2 regions of the Vreelandella mediterranea genome follow, and region 1 is predicted to be linked to the other one. Evidence: predicted binding sites of a transcription regulator. Region 1 holds the regulator's gene; the other holds the start of a gene.
What was found. Region 1 encodes sigma-54, which starts transcription at its own class of promoters, with help from an activator protein. Its sites were predicted from a motif close to TGGCACNNNNNTTGCTNT; they were not measured.

Region 1 (7,926 bases):
CCATGTGCTGGAAAATGCCGAGCTTACGCTGTTTGGCGAAACCGGCGGCGTCACACAGCACCTTAGAACGCCGCACCTGGTCCATACACCTCAGCAAGCGCTGACCGAGGTCGACGCGCCGCGCGCGACGCTATTCGATTCCGACCAGCGCCAGTGGCTCGCCAGCGCTGACCACGGCATACTGCAAAACGAGCGTCAGTCGCTGGTCATGGAGGGCTCGGCCAGACTGCTCGCCCCGGAGGAGGGCTGGCAGCTCGATACCGAGCGGTTACACTACGATGGCGTCGACCGCCACGCCTACACCGAGGCACCGGCCCTTTTACAGCAGCCTCCTCAGCAGATGAGCGCCAACCGCATGGATGTCTGGCTCGACACGAGCCAGGTCCGGCTCACCGATAACGTACGCGGCACTCACCCGCCCGCCCGCTCAACGCCTTAGGAGTCGTTATGCACCCGTTTTTACGTACCGCGCTACTGGTACTGGCCCTGCCTTTGAGCGCCGCCGCCCAGACAAGCCAGGCCCCCGTCGAAGTCGAAGCCGACCGGCTCGATCTTGATCAGCGCGCGGGTACCGCCGTCTACTCCGGCAATGTGGATATCCGCCAGGGGGAAATGCAGATTCGCGGCGACCGTGTCGAAATCTCGCGCAACGACGCCGGCGAGCTTTCCCAGGCAGTGGCCACCGGCGAGCGCGCCTACCTTCGTAATCAGCTCGAAAACGACGGAGGCCCGATGGAAGGTTGGGCGCGGCGTATCGTCTACCACGTCAGCGAACGGCGCATCGAGCTTATCGACCAGGCCGAACTCCACCAGCGAGCCGACCGCTTTCAGGGCGGGCGCCTTGAGTACTTCATCGACCGCGAAGTGGTTCAGGCGCGCTCAGACGTTAGCGGTAGCGACAACCAGCGCATCCGCATGACGCTACAGCCCGCGCAATAGGAGAATGACCGTGTCGAGCACGCAATCTGGGGCGGTCAAAACGCTTCACGCCCGCCATCTCGCCAAAAGCTACAAGCGCCGCCGGGTGGTAAAAGACATCAACCTGGAGATCACCCAGGGCAGCGTGGTGGGCCTACTCGGGCCCAACGGGGCGGGCAAGACCACCTCGTTTTATATGATCGTGGGCCTGGTCAAGGCCGATGCCGGCACGGTAGGAATCGACGAGCGCGACCTGACCCGGGCACCGATGCACGAACGCGCCACCGCCGGCATCGGCTACCTCCCCCAGGAGGCATCGATTTTTCGCAAGCTGTCGGTGGCCGATAACATCATGGCGATTCTGGAAACGCGCAAGGAGCTGGACCGCCGCGCCCGGGAGGCGCGCCTGGAGCAATTGCTCGACGATTTCCACATCACCCATATCCGCGACAACCTGGGCATGAGTCTTTCCGGCGGCGAACGCCGCCGCGTGGAGATTGCCCGCTCGCTTGCCACCGACCCCGCGTTCATTTTGCTCGACGAGCCCTTCGCCGGGGTCGACCCGATCTCGGTCGGCGAGATCAAGTCGATCATCCTGGCTCTCAAGGCACGCCACATCGGCGTGCTGATCACCGACCACAACGTGCGCGAGACGCTGGATATCTGCGATATCGCCTATATCGTGGGTGACGGCCACATCATTGCAAGCGGTGACTCAACCGCCATTTTGAATAACCAGAAGGTTCGTGAGGTCTATCTGGGCGCCGATTTCCGCCTCTAAACCATCGCCAATCCTAAAGTTCCGTGTAGTGGCATATTTATTGCACTTGCGCCGGACCCCAACTCGCACTAGGGTGGAGCTTTACGAGTAACGAGTGGTTCTTCAATGGTCATGAAAGCCTCTTTACAGCTGCGTGTCGGCACACAGCTGACCATGACGCCTCAACTGCAGCAGGCCATTGCCCTGCTACAGCTTTCCACCCTCGATCTTCGCCAGGAAATCCAGCAGGCGCTCGACGCCAACCCGTTGCTGGAACAAGAGGACGAGTTTGGCGAAGAGAGCGTGACCGAGACCGCCGAAGCCGAATGGGAAGAAAGCATCCCCAGCGAACTCTCCATCGATAGCGAGTGGTCCGACACCTATCAGGACATGGCGGCCAGCGCCGGCAGTGAGGGGCCGGATTTCGAGCGACAGGCGGCGGGCCAAAGCCTGCATGGCCACCTGCTTTGGCAGCTGGCCATGACCGACGCCAGTGAGCGCGAATACGCCATTGCCGAAAGCCTGATCGACGCGCTGGACCCCAACGGTTACCTCACCCAGCCTCTCAACGATATTCGCGAAGGGCTCAAGGCCCAGGGGCTCGAGGGTTTGAGTCAGCGCGAGGTGGAAAACACGCTGATGCGTATGCAGCAGTTCGAACCCACCGGCGTTTTCGCCCGCGACCTTCGCGAATGTCTGATGCTCCAACTCGCCACCCTGGCCGACGACACGCCGCTTCTGGTGCCCGCCAAGCGCCTGGTGCGCCAGTTTCTCGAAGCGCTCGGCAAGGACGACATGCGCCTTTTGAAGCGCCGCCTGGGGCTTGACGACGAGCAACTCGATGACGTCATCGGACTGATCAGAAGCCTGGACCCGCGCCCGGGCAGCGCATATGGCATCACCAACGATAGCTACATCACTCCGGATCTGGTGGTACGCCACGATAACGAAGGCTGGCACCTCGAGCTCAACCCCGAGGCGCTTCCGCGGCTGCGCGTCCAGCCTGATTACGCAAGCCTGATCAAGCGGGCGGACAAGAGCCAGGACAACCAGTTTTTAAAAGAGCACCTACAAGAGGCTCGCTGGCTGATCAAGAGCCTTTCGAGTCGCAACGATACGCTGTTACGCGTCGGTCGCGAGATCATCGCCCGCCAGCTTGGCTTTTTGGAGCGCGGCGAAGAGGCCATGAAACCCTTGATACTCGCCGATATCGCCGAGGCCGTGGAGATGCACGAGTCGACGATTTCACGGGTGACGACGCAAAAATACATTCACACCCCCCGCGGCGTATTTGAGCTCAAGTACTTCTTCTCGAGCCAAGTGAGCGGTCATGACGGCAACGACAGCCACTCCAGCACGGCGATCCGCGCCCGGTTGAAAAAACTGATTCAAGAAGAGACGCCAGGCAAGCCGCTCTCGGACAGCCGCCTGGTGTCACTATTGGAAGATGGCGGTATTAGCGTAGCGCGGCGCACGGTGGCAAAATACCGCGAGGCCATGGGGATTCCCTCCTCCAGCGAACGGCGGCGTTTGCGTTAAAAAGTGAAACTGGCCGCCGGGGCTTTGCAACGGTAGAAAAAGGGTTACAATCAAAGGACAGTCCTGGATTAGGAGTACGTCGATGCAAGTCAATATTACGGGCCATCACCTGGAACTGACCGACGCTCTGCGCGATTACGTTAACGAAAAACTCGAACGTATCGAGCGTCACTACGACAATATCACCACCGTTCATGTCACGCTTTCCATCGAGAAAGAGCGTCAGCAGGCCGCCTGCACCCTCCATGCGGCCGGCGCCGATTTGCACGCCGAAGCCCAGGACAACGACATGTACGCCGCCATTGACGCGCTGGCCGACAAAATCGACCGCCAACTCGTAAAACACAAGGAAAAAGCACAAGCTCGCGCCCAGGGCGCTGGCGTGCGTTAAATCGATGACCCTGGAAACCATACTCCCCCCGGAGCGCGTGCTGTTCGACGTCCCCGGGGGCAGCAAAAAGCGCGTGCTGGAGTTCTTCAGCACCTTCATCGCCCAAAATACGCCCAGCCTGGATAGCCAGGAAGTGTTCAGCCGTCTGATAGGCCGGGAGCGATTAGGCAGTACCGGCATTGGTAATGGGGTCGCGATTCCCCATGCCCGCAGCCCTCACTGCAGCGCCCCTATCGCCGGCTTTCTAAAGCTTGCCGAACCGGTGGATTTCGACGCCATCGACGGTGACCCGGTGGATTTGGTGTTTGTACTGCTGGTGCCGGAAGAGGCCGACGACACCCACCTTGCGCTGTTGGGTCAGGTCGCCACCATCATGAATGACGCCGCCACGCGCGCGCAGTTTCGCAAATGCGAGAGCCAGCGCGAGCTTTTGGAGATCGTCACCGCCAAAATTCGCGAGCAAACGGGCAGCTAAATCAAGGCCCTACCCACCCAGCCCTACAGACCGAAGAGAAACACTATGCAACTGGTGATTATCAGCGGCCGCTCCGGGTCGGGAAAGTCCATTGCGCTTCAGGCGCTGGAGGACCTGGGCTACTACGCCATCGACAACTTGCCGGCCATGCTGCTGGGTTCACTGGTCGATGAGCTAAGACAGCAAGGCGAGCGCACGCACCTGGCGGTGAGTATCGATGCGCGCAACCTGCCCACGGCCCTGGAGCGCTTTCCGGCCCTGCTTCAGGACATCAAATCCGGCAGTACCCGCGTACAGGTGATTTATCTCACCACCGACGCCCGGATTTTGCTCGAGCGCTATTCGGCCACGCGCCGGCGCCACCCGCTGACCCGGGACAGCGGGATGACCCTGGAAGAAGCGATCGCCAAGGAGGAAGAGACGCTTTTTGGCATCCGCGAACTGGCGGATCTAATGATCGACACCTCGCGGCTGACGGTGCACGATTTGCGCGGACGGATCACCGACCAGCTGGGCCACCAGCGCCAGAGCCAGCTCACCCTGACGCTCGAGTCGTTTGGCTACAAGCGGGGAGTGCCGCTGGACGCGGATATCGTGTTCGATATCCGCTGTCTGCCCAACCCTTACTGGGACCCGACGCTTAGACACTTCACCGGGCGCGACGCCGAGATTGCCACCTTTTTAGAGGCCTATCCGGTCGTCGATGAGATGGGCATGGATATTCTCAACTGGCTGGAGAAGTGGCTTCCGGCCTACCAGAGCAGCCAGCGCAGCTACATGACCATCGCTATCGGCTGTACCGGCGGCCAGCACCGCTCGGTGTACATGGTCGAACAGCTGGCCAAAAAGATGCTCGATAAGCGCTCCAGCGTACAGCTTCGCCACCGCGAGCTGGGCATTCACTACAGCGTTGATGACGCCACCCCATCGTAATGCTGGGCGGCGGGAGCTTGCCGTGTCATCCCTTATGAACCACGCACATTCAATCAAGACACCGCTAGGCAAAAAGGAACCAGGGTGCCCGAAAGAATTCTTACATTGACCAACCAGCGCGGCCTTCACGCCCGCGCCGCCACCAAGCTTGTCACCTGCGCGCAGCGGTTCGAGTCTCGGGTATACGTCTATAAGCAGACCCAGAAGGCCGACGCCGCCAACATCATGTCGCTTTTAATGCTGGCCGCGCCCTGCGGTACGGCGCTGACCGTCGAAGCCGTGGGCCAGGACGCCGAACAGACCCTGGAAGCGATTCAAGCACTGTTCGACGCCCGCTTCGACGAAGATACCTGACAACGGGCCATAAGCGGCAGCGTCCCCATCCACCTGTCGAGCAAAATATGCAGCTAATCCAAACCGGCAAATACTCCCGGGTCCACTTTGACCCCGAGCACGACCAGTTCATCAAGACCTTCCAACCCAAGACCTTCGACCGGCTGCGCTACCTGCTGCGCATTCGCCCCTACCCCGGGCTCAACTTCGCGCTGATTGCCTCGCGCCTGGACGCGCTGGGCATTGCCACGCCAACGATCACCGAGGCCCGTCCCTACCGGTTGGCCACCCAAAATATCCACGGCGTGGCGCTAAAGGAGCTGATCCTGGACTCGCCAGACCTGCAGGCGCAATATTTGGATGCCCTGGTGGCGTTCGATCAAAACGGCATTCACTGTCGCGGCCTACATACCGGCAACTTTTTGGTACGCGACGGGCGCATGGTCGCCATCGACCTCGATGCCTACAAGGCGCCGCGCTGGTGGCGCTACTCGCGCCGTGAGTACCTGAACTGCCTGAGCCGTTCGCTCACCGGCGACGAAGCCTTCTTGTTCACCCGTCTGCTCGAGCGGTTGGGGCTGGACGCGAACTACCGCCGTATACGCTGAGCGCTCTTTTTAGCGCCTACTTTTTAGCGTTTAAAAAAGCCTGCCCACTAAAAAGCCCGCCGTTTTGAACGGCGGGCTTTTGCTTTAGCGAGTGGCGTGTATCGGGATCAGCTACCGGCCACGGTCATGGCATCGACCAGCCAGCTGCCCGTATGGATGCTGCCCCGGGTATCCAGGTCGTCGCCCAACCCACTCAGCCCGCTAAACATGGTCTTGAGGTTGCCCGCGATGGTGAACTCCTCCACCGGATACTGAATTTTGCCGTTTTCTACCCAGAACCCCGCCGCGCCGCGCGAGTAGTCGCCGGTAACGCCATTCACGCCCTGGCCCATCAACTCGGTGACAAGCACCCCACGCCCCATGCGTTCAAGAAGGGCGTCCAGGCTTTCCAACGGCGCTTCGAGACGAATATTACGCGCCCCACCCGCGTTGCCGGTGGTGCTCATGCCAAGGCGCCGCGCGCTGTAGGAGGAGAGCATGTAGCTTGCGATGCGCCCGTTTTCGATAAAGCGGTTGTGGCGGGTTTGCACGCCTTCGCCGTCGAAGGGCGAGCTCGCCATGGCCCCCACTTCCAGCGGGCGCTCCTCGAGGCTGAACCACTCGGGGAAAAGCGGCTCGCCAAGCTTGTCGCATAGAAACGAGGCTTCGCGATAAAGCGCGCCGCCGGCCAGTGCCCCCATCAGGTGGCCCACCAGCCCGCTTGCCTGGGAGGGGTCGAAAAGGACCGGAAAGGTGCCGGTCGGCGGACGTTTGGCGCCGAGCCGGCGCAGGGTACGCCTGGCCGCCTCACGGCCTACGCTTTCCGGGTCTCGAAGCGCGCGCGGGTCCCGGGCGCTGGTGTAGTCGTAGTCGCGCTGCATGCCCCGCTCGTCCTGGGCGATCAGCATGCAGGAAAGCGAGTGGCTGCTGCCTTTTTGGGTCCCCATGAAGCCGTGGCTGTTGGCGTAGACCCGCACGCCCTCGCCGCTTGAAAGCGACGCGCCTTCGGACTGATGGATACCCGCCACGTCGCGCCCGGCCTGTTCGCAGGCCAAGGCAAGCTCGGTGGCGCGCTCCGTATCCAGCGCCCAAGGGTGGTGAACGTCGAGATCCGGAAACTTGGTGGCCATTAGCGAGGCGTCGGCGAGCCCCGCCGCCGGGTCTTCGCCGGTGTATTGGGCAATTGCCAGCGCCTTCTCGACCGCCGCCTTGATCGACGCCGAGCTTGCGTCACTCGACGAAGCACTGCCCTTGCGTTTGCCTACGTAAAGCGTGACCGCAATTCCCTGATCCCGGGAAAGCTCGACGGTTTCGACCTCGCCCAGGCGGACGCTCACGCCAAGCCCCTGATCGACGCTTGCGCCTACTTCGGCTTCATCGGCGCCCAGCTCTTTGGCAAGCGCCAGGGCTTCCTGAGCGCGCGCGACCAACTCCTTTTCCTGAGCGGCTGCATCGAATGCCTGTGCCATAACTCTCTCCTCATCGCCTATCGTGGCTGGCGGATCAAATGTCGTGGTCGCAGCTGGTATACTAGCTGGCGACAAATCTATTAAGTGAGTGCCTGTATGCCTAAAAAACGCCCCGCTAGCGGCCCTGACGATCAGTTTGATGAACCGCTCGAGCGGCCCAGCAAGTCCCAGCTCAAGCGCGAAATGCACGAACTCCAGACGCTGGGCGAGACGCTCATTGCCATGAAGCCCGCCGAACGCGCGCGCTTTCCATTATCCGACGACCTGCTCGCCGCCATCGAAGAAACCTCGCGCATTCGCTCCCACGAAGGGCGCCGTCGCCATATGCAGTACGTCGGCAAGCTGGTGCGCAAGGAGGATCTCGAGGCGATCCACGCCGTGTTCGACGCCATCGAAGCGGAGAAAAACCAGCGCGATCATGCGTTTCACCGCCTCGAAAAGTGGCGCGACCGCTTGATCGACGAAGGCGACCCCGCCGTGGACCGCTTTCTGGCGGAGCATCCGGACGCCGACCGCCAGGC
Region 2 (7,926 bases), 1.8 Mb from region 1:
ACGAGCCATGCAGCATGTAGACCACCGGGTAGGGTTCGGCGGCATCTACTTGGTAGCCGTCGGGCAGGTAGAGCGTGTAAGGGTAGTCATCACCCAGCACCGGGGAGGGGAACGCGTGGCGCGAGACTTCGCCGGCCAGCGCCGGGGCACTGAGTAAAAAAGTACTCATAACGACAGTGAGCGCACGCGCTGAGCGCATAAGACAAGCCGCAATAGGGTGAAGGGGCACACTGCCTCCGAGTGTTCATGACAAAAGGGATGTGACCAGCGGGGCTGGCTGCGCTATTAGCATAGCAGCGCCTCAAGGCAGGAGGCTTGGATGCAAAAGGTCGAGGAGATTTATTGGCTGCGCGCCTACGGATGCGCGGCGGTTTTCCTGTTTCATTGGCTGGACCATCTCAATCAACGCGTGGACACTCTGACCACCGATTTGATGCGTATCCCTCTGGTGTTGGGAACGCCGGTTTTTTTGTTTATCTCCATTTTCGTGTTCGCGCTTCGCTATGCCCGCCAGGTGCCGCCGGGGTTTTTATGGCAACGCGTCAAGTACGTGATGCTGCCCTACGCAACGTATGGATTTATCTACGCCACCGCCGAGTGGGTGCGCCTGAACATGGGCGAGACCTCGGTGGGGTATTTAAGCGTTGCCCGGGAGTACTTTCTCTACGCGGGCTGGCATGGCTACTTTCTGATTATCGCCATGCAGTTCTACGTGGCGTACTGGCTGTTTGCCCGCTGGCGGCTGTGGCGGTTCGACCCGGTGCCCGGGCTTTGGGTGAGCTGCGTGGTCAGTATGGCGTATTGGGGCACGGCCTACTGGCTCGAGGTGACGCCGCCAGGCTATCTGCTGTGGGTCGCCCCGCTTGGCTGGGTGTATCTGTTCTTTTTGGCGCTGGTGCTGGTGCGCTACTACCAGCCGGTAGCGCAAGGCGCGACAAAACCCCGCCCGCCGCGCTGGATGCAAGCGCTCTCCTCCCCGGTTTGGCTGGCCGGGGCGGTGGTGCTGATCGTGCTGGCTACGCTTCCCGGCTGGCTGGTGTTCACCTCCAAGGAGGTGTGGGTAATCCCGCTGTTCGTGCTGGCCACGCTTTGCGCCATGCGCTACCTGAAAGGGCGCCCCGCGCCTGCGTGGATGCGCACGGTCAACCGCTACTCCTTCGGCATTTATCTCGCCCACCCGATGTTTTTTGCCATTGTCGATACGGTGGTCGGCGTAGAAACCCTGCCGCTTGTCCTTTACGCGCTGCTGTTGATCGTCGTGGGCGTCGTGGGCTCTATCGGGCTCAACAAGGTCGCTAATACCACCACGTTGACCACGATGCTCTTTGGGAAGCGCTTAAAAGTGTAATGGATAGGCGATCACCCATGCTTACGCACGCATTTGGTTCAATAAAGGCTTTTATGAACCTTTTTGGTGCGCTTAAAAGTGGCTTCTGAGCCCCGTCCCGGGTGCGTTGATTTGAACGCGCAACATCAGGGCAGCTTTCGGGTTGAGAAAATCATTTTTAAAACAGAGGCTTGGTAATTCGCCATGCCATATTGGTGCAAAGTTGGCACGCTACATGCTTATTAAACGGCAACGGCTGGCGTCGTAGGCAAACGCCTCACAGCGTGCTACAACGATAGTCAGTTTATTTTAATCGCTGGTCACAGGGCCGGGTTTGAAACGCGCCCTAACGCGAATACACAACAAAGGCGTGCTATACGCTCGCGGCGTATCAACGGTTTTGTTCAACAATACGTTTAATAGATCGCTTAACAGTACACGCTTTAAGCCACGCTCATACCGGAGACGGAGAACAGTATGTCAGCCAAGACGCTCGCGCTAATCGAAGAAAATGAAGTCAAATGGGTAGACCTGCGTTTCACCGATACGCGCGGTAAAGAGCAGCACGTCACCGTACCGGCACGGGACGTAGACGAAGAGTTTTTTGAAAACGGTCAGATGTTCGATGGCTCCTCCATCGAAGGCTGGAAGGGCATCAACGAATCCGACATGATTCTGCGCCCGGAAGACGGCACCGGCTTTCTCGACCCCTTCACCGAAGATGCCACGCTGATTTTGCGTTGCGACATCATCGAGCCGGCCACCATGCAGGGTTACGATCGTGACCCGCGCTCCATCGCCAAGCGTGCCGAAGCCTATCTTGAGTCCACCGGCCTTGGCGACACCGCGTTTTTCGGCCCGGAACCCGAGTTCTTCATCTTCGACGAAGTACACTGGAAAACCGACATTCAGGGCTCCATGTACAAGATCTCCTCGGAAGAGGGCGCTTGGGCGACCGACAGCCAGATCGAAGGCGGCAACCTGGGCCACCGCCCGCGTGTGAAAGGCGGCTATTTCCCGGTTCCGCCGGTGGACAGCTTCCACGACATTCGTGGCGCAATGTGTAACACCCTTGAAGCGATCGGCCAGAGCGTCGAAGTGCATCATCACGAAGTGGCGAACGCCGGTCAGAACGAAATCGGCGTCAAGTTCAACACCTTGGTGAAGAAGGCCGACGAAGTTCAGGAAATGAAGTACGTGATCCACAACGTGGCCCACGCCTACGGCAAAACCGCGACCTTCATGCCCAAGCCCCTGGTCGGCGATAACGGCTCCGGCATGCACGTTCACCAGTCGTTCTGGAAAGATGGCACCAACCAGTTCGCCGGCGACGAGTACGCGGGCCTTTCCGAAATGGCGCTTTACTACATTGGCGGCATCATCAAGCACGCCCGTGCGCTGAACGCTTTCACCAACGCCTCGACCAACTCTTACAAGCGTCTGGTACCGGGTTTCGAAGCGCCGGTTATGCTGGCCTACAGCGCCCGTAACCGCAGTGCGTCTATCCGTATTCCGTACACGGCTAGCCCGAAAGGCAAGCGTGTCGAAACGCGCTTCCCCGACCCGACCGCCAACCCGTACCTTGCGTTCGCGGCCATGCTGATGGCGGGTATCGACGGCATCAAGAACAAGATCCATCCTGGCGACGCCATGGACAAGAACCTGTACGACCTGCCGCCGGAAGAGGGCAAGGCCGTACCGACCGTTGCCTCGAGCCTCGATCAGGCGCTGGAAGCGCTCGACGCTGACCGCACCTTCCTGACCGAAGGCGGTGTGTTCACCGACGAAATGATCGACGCCTACATCGAGCTCAAGATGGAAGAAGTGACGCGCATGCGTATGGCGACGCACCCGGTCGAGTTCGACCTGTACTACAGCTGCTAAGCTCTAACGTTAGGGGCACCCTTGAGGTGTTACTGACTCAAAACCCCGCCTCGGCGGGGTTTTTTTATGGGGAGAACATGGGCATGGGTGTCACTGACATGGCGAAGTGCGCGCGCCTGGCGGCGTTGCTGTTGGGGCTTTCGCTGACGGCGGGAAAGCTCCAGGCGCAAACGGTGTACCGCGTGGTGGATGAAAGCGGCCGGGTCACTTATACCGACAACCCGGAGCGCGGCGGCGAGGCGATCACGCTGGCGCCGCTGCCCGGGGTCGAGCGGACGTCGCCGCCACCGTCTTCGAGCCCGGCAAGGACTCGGCCCGGCCAGCCCTTCATGCCCTACGACCGGTTTGTGATTGCCAACCCGTCGGCCGAGGCGCTGATTCGCGATGCCATGACGCCGGTCGAAGTGTACGTTGAGCCGGCGCTGCGCGACGACCATCAAATAAGGCTTCTGGTGAACGGCGAGGTCAGCCAGTCGGCGCTGCACAGCGACGCGTTTTGGTTGACCGGCTTGCCGCAAGGGCACCACCGGCTTCAAGCCGAGCTGCTCGATAGCCAGGGTCGCGTTCAGCACCGCACTGACGCGGTGAGTATTACCGTTGCACCGCGCTAATATGCACTAAAATGGTGCGAAGGCGCGGCGTTAACCGGGCGGCGCTGCGCTATTAAACGCCGCGTTGCGCCGCCTTGATGCGTTAAAGCCGTGCATGACAGCGCTAGCGCCCAATTGGCGCGCTTTTTGCAATTCCACTTAAAACATCACACAGACATTGCACCACACGATGATCAAGCCACGCGAATTCTTAGGGGGCTCCTCAGGACACGCCATGTATCAGCGTTTACTCGAACACCTCACCACCGCAGTGCTGCTGCTGGACGGTGAACTGCGCGTCTGCTGGATGAACCCGGCCGCCGAAGCGCTACTGGCGGTCAGCATTAGCCGCGTCAAGGGCATGAGTCTGGATACGCTGCTGGGCTGTGGCGAAAGTATCGATAATGTATTGGCCAAGGCGCGCGACGCCTTTCACCCTTATACCCAGCGCGAGGCGCGCATTACCCCGCTCAACGGCGAGCCACTCACCGTGGACTACACCGTCACGCCGCTTTCGCCCGGCGAGCTTTTACTCGAAGTGGAGCCGCGGGACCGGCTAATGCAGATCTCCCGGGAGGAGGCGCTGACCACCCGCCAGGAAACCATCAAGGTGCTGGCCCGGGGCCTCGCCCACGAGGTGAAAAACCCGCTGGGCGGTATTCGCGGCGCGGCCCAGCTTCTCGAGCGCGACCTCGACGACCCGGCGCTTCGCGAATATACCCATATCATCGTTCAAGAGGTCGACCGGCTAAAAGACCTGGTCGACTCCATGCTCGGCCCTCATCACATTACCCGGCACGCGCCGGTCAATATTCATAAGGTGCTCGAGCGCGTGCGCACACTGCTGCTCGCCGAGCATCCCGATGTGGTCATCTCGCGGGATTACGACCCCAGCTTGCCGGATCTTTCCGGCGATGAATCCCAAATGATACAGGCGGTGCTGAACGTGGCGCGCAACGCCGTCCAGGCCATGAACGAAGCCGAGACGCCCACACCGGAGCTGATTCTGCGTACCCGCGCCAAGCGCCAGTTCACCCTGGGCGCGGAGCGCCATCGGCTGGTGAGCGAAGTGGGTCTGATCGATAACGGCCCGGGTATCCCCGAGGCCCTACGCGCGACGCTTTTTTACCCCATGGTCTCCGGGCGCGCCGAAGGCAGCGGCCTGGGGCTCTCCATTGCTCAGTCGATTCTGCATCAACATCAGGGATTGATCGAATGCGACTCACACCCCGGACGTACCGAATTTCGTCTGTTAATTCCGTTGGTCAATAACATTACCGGAGACGCGTCATGACTGAGGCGACACAAACCGATGTTTCACGGGTGGTCATCGTCGATGACGACCGCGCTATCCGTTGGGTGCTGGAGCGCGCCCTGGCGCAGCCGGATCTTGACGTCGAGTGTATCGAACGCGCCGACACCGCCCTTGACCGGCTCTTGAGCGATCCGCCGGATGTGCTGGTCACCGATATCCGTATGCCGGGGATCGACGGGCTGGATTTGCTCTCGCGCGTGCGCGAGGCGCATCCGGATCTACCGGTCATCGTCATGACCGCCCACTCGGATTTGGACAGCGCCGTGGCCTCCTATCAGGGCGGGGCCTTCGAGTACCTGCCCAAGCCTTTCGACGTGGACGAAGCGCTGGCGCTGGTGCGTCGTGCGGTCGCCCACGCTCGCGAGCGTCAGCGCCCGGTCAGCGTGCCGGAAGGCCTCAACGCCGAGATCATCGGCGAGGCGCCGGCCATGCAAGAGGTGTTTCGCGCCATCGGGCGGCTGTCGCACTCGCACATTACGGTGTTGATCAACGGCGAGTCCGGTACCGGTAAGGAGCGCGTTGCCCAGGCGCTTCACCAGCACAGCCCCCGCGCCGGCCACCCGTTTATCGCGCTGAACATGGCGGCGATTCCGAAGGATCTCATCGAGTCCGAACTGTTTGGCCATGAAAAAGGCGCCTTTACCGGCGCCGGTGCGCAGCGCCAGGGCCGTTTCGAGCAGGCCAACGGCGGCACGCTTTTTTTGGATGAGATCGGCGACATGCCGGCGGAAACGCAGACCCGCTTGCTGCGCGTACTGGCCGATGGCGAGTTCTACCGGGTGGGCGGGCATACCTCGGTGAAGGTCGATGTACGTATCATCGCCGCCACCCACCAGAACCTTGAGTCATTGGTGGACGAAGGGCGCTTTCGCGAGGATTTGTTCCACCGCTTGAACGTGATCCGCGTTCACCTGCCACGGCTCTCCGAGCGCCGGGAAGATATCCCGAGGCTTACGCGTCACTTTCTGGCCGAGGCCGCCAAGGAGCTTTCGACCGATATCAAGGTGCTCACAGCGGACGCCGAGACACACCTGACCAAACTCCCCTGGCCGGGTAATGTCCGCCAGTTGGAAAACATCTGCCGGTGGCTAACGGTCATGGCGTCCGGGCGTGAGATATTGATCGAGGACTTGCCCCCGGAGCTGCGTACCATCAGCGCTTCGTCCGCCGGGGGCCAAAGCGATTGGCGCACGGCCTTTCGCGGCTGGGCGGATCACGCCCTGGCCGAAGGCCACACCCACCTGTTGGAAGAAGCGGTGCCGGATTTCGAGCGCATTTTGATCGAAACCGCGCTCAAACACACCGGCGGGCGTAAGGGCGAAGCCGCCGAGCTTTTGGGCTGGGGGCGCAATACGCTGACCCGCAAGCTAAAAACGCTGCTGCCCGCCTTGGCGGACGAAGCCTAACTACACAGAAGTAGCCGTGCCGAATCAGGCGCTTTGGCAAAGGGCTAGAAACTGCTCGAAGTCACGCAGAATGAGTTCGAGGCTTGCGTGCAGGCGGTGGTCGTCATCCACCATGCGAAGCCCAAGCCGCTGGCGGCGGGCGTGTTCGATGACCGGGCCAAAAGGCACCACGTCGTCCTGCCAACCGTGAATGATATGCGTGTGCCGGGCCTGAAGCGTAACCGTCGTTTCCGGGTACTTTGCCATGCCAAGCGCCGGCGCCAGTAAAAAACAGCCCAGCACCGGGTAGCGTTGGCTGACCGCCGCGCTCAGAAAACCGCCCAGGCTCGACCCCGCCAGAATACACTGGGCGGGGTCGTCGCCTCGGGCTTGCAAAGTGGCGAACAGGTGCTCGAGGCGTGCCTTGAAGCTCGGTTGGCTGCGGTAATCCATCACGACCGGCTCATAACCTTCATGACGTTCTACCACGCCCTTGAGCGCTTGCACTTTCAGCGCCTCGGGGCCGCTTTCCAAACCGTGGGATAAGTACACCTTTTTCAAAATTACTCCGCTGCGTCCTGAATGACCGAGCCCCCCTGTTCAATATCCTCCCCGGCGCCGCGAATCGTGTTGCAGCCGCTTACCAATAAAAGTGTCATCAACAGCAGTAAACCCATAGCAAGAGCGCGTGTCATTGGCGGATACCTGTCGTAAGGATAGAAGCGGGGGCGTTTCCTGGCAGCGCGTTAGCATCGGCTGCCTCAACACTACTTTAGCCAGCAATGCGTACTTTGGTAAGCACTATTTAACCGCCTTATAGCTGGCGGGCTAGCGTGTAGAGCGAGGGGCTATCGGTCTGGGTAAGGCCCGCCTGTGCCATCGTGACCAGCCGGGGGTTGGTTAATGTCGCATGTGCCATTTTTATACAAAATTTGACCTCTTTTACACGCTGACAAAACCTCAGGGCCGACTTTTATTTGTTTTTTAATTAATTGATAGTATTGGTTTTTATTGTTTTTTTAGGCATGTTGGCCCGTGCCGTGCAACGTTATAGGTAGTAGTCACCGCGTTAAGTTAGTTAAACCCTTAAAATGGTTTGAGCAGGCTACAGGGTAGTAAGGATGGCATGGAGCCAATAGAAGATGGATTTTAATGGACACTAGCCTGCTCACTCGCACCGACGCAGGATCGCGTCGGCATCAAGGCTAAGGAGCGGCGGCGATGCAAACTGGCCATTTCGTTTAAGCGAGGTGGCTTTTTTGCGTCTATAAAAAATTATTAATTGACTGATATTTATACCTAATTTGCCACGTCAAAGGCAGCCTACGAACGTCTGTATGAAATTTTATACAGATGGTGGATCCTTTTTGGTCTATCCTCAGGGATAAACCAATTCAGCGGCTATAAAACGTCAACGTAACAGCC

Region 2: the regulator sigma-54 is predicted to act here: its motif matches at 3,938-3,955, upstream of glnL (nitrogen regulation protein NR(II)).

Annotation. Positions count from the first base shown of each region.
Region 1 covers NZ_OZ310198.1:2,046,250-2,054,175, forward strand. The annotation lists gene lptC (LPS export ABC transporter periplasmic protein LptC) at 1-439, shown strand, start outside; gene lptA (lipopolysaccharide transport periplasmic protein LptA) at 448-939, shown strand; gene lptB (LPS export ABC transporter ATP-binding protein) at 950-1,699, shown strand; gene ACWFVE_RS09610 (RNA polymerase factor sigma-54) at 1,805-3,217, shown strand; gene hpf (ribosome hibernation-promoting factor, HPF/YfiA family) at 3,300-3,608, shown strand; gene ACWFVE_RS09620 (PTS sugar transporter subunit IIA) at 3,613-4,083, shown strand; gene rapZ (RNase adapter RapZ) at 4,129-5,016, shown strand; gene ACWFVE_RS09630 (HPr family phosphocarrier protein) at 5,101-5,370, shown strand; gene ACWFVE_RS09635 (hypothetical protein) at 5,418-5,957, shown strand; gene pmbA (metalloprotease PmbA) at 6,065-7,405, opposite strand; gene yjgA (ribosome biogenesis factor YjgA) at 7,502-7,926, shown strand, end outside.
Region 2 covers NZ_OZ310198.1:218,610-226,535, forward strand. The annotation lists gene ACWFVE_RS01105 (alpha/beta hydrolase) at 1-169, opposite strand, end outside; gene ACWFVE_RS01110 (acyltransferase family protein) at 320-1,348, shown strand; gene glnA (glutamate--ammonia ligase) at 1,805-3,211, shown strand; gene ACWFVE_RS01120 (DUF4124 domain-containing protein) at 3,295-3,822, shown strand; gene glnL (nitrogen regulation protein NR(II)) at 4,037-5,095, shown strand; gene glnG (nitrogen regulation protein NR(I)) at 5,092-6,522, shown strand; gene ACWFVE_RS01135 (YqiA/YcfP family alpha/beta fold hydrolase) at 6,547-7,062, opposite strand; gene ACWFVE_RS01140 (entericidin A/B family lipoprotein) at 7,065-7,196, opposite strand.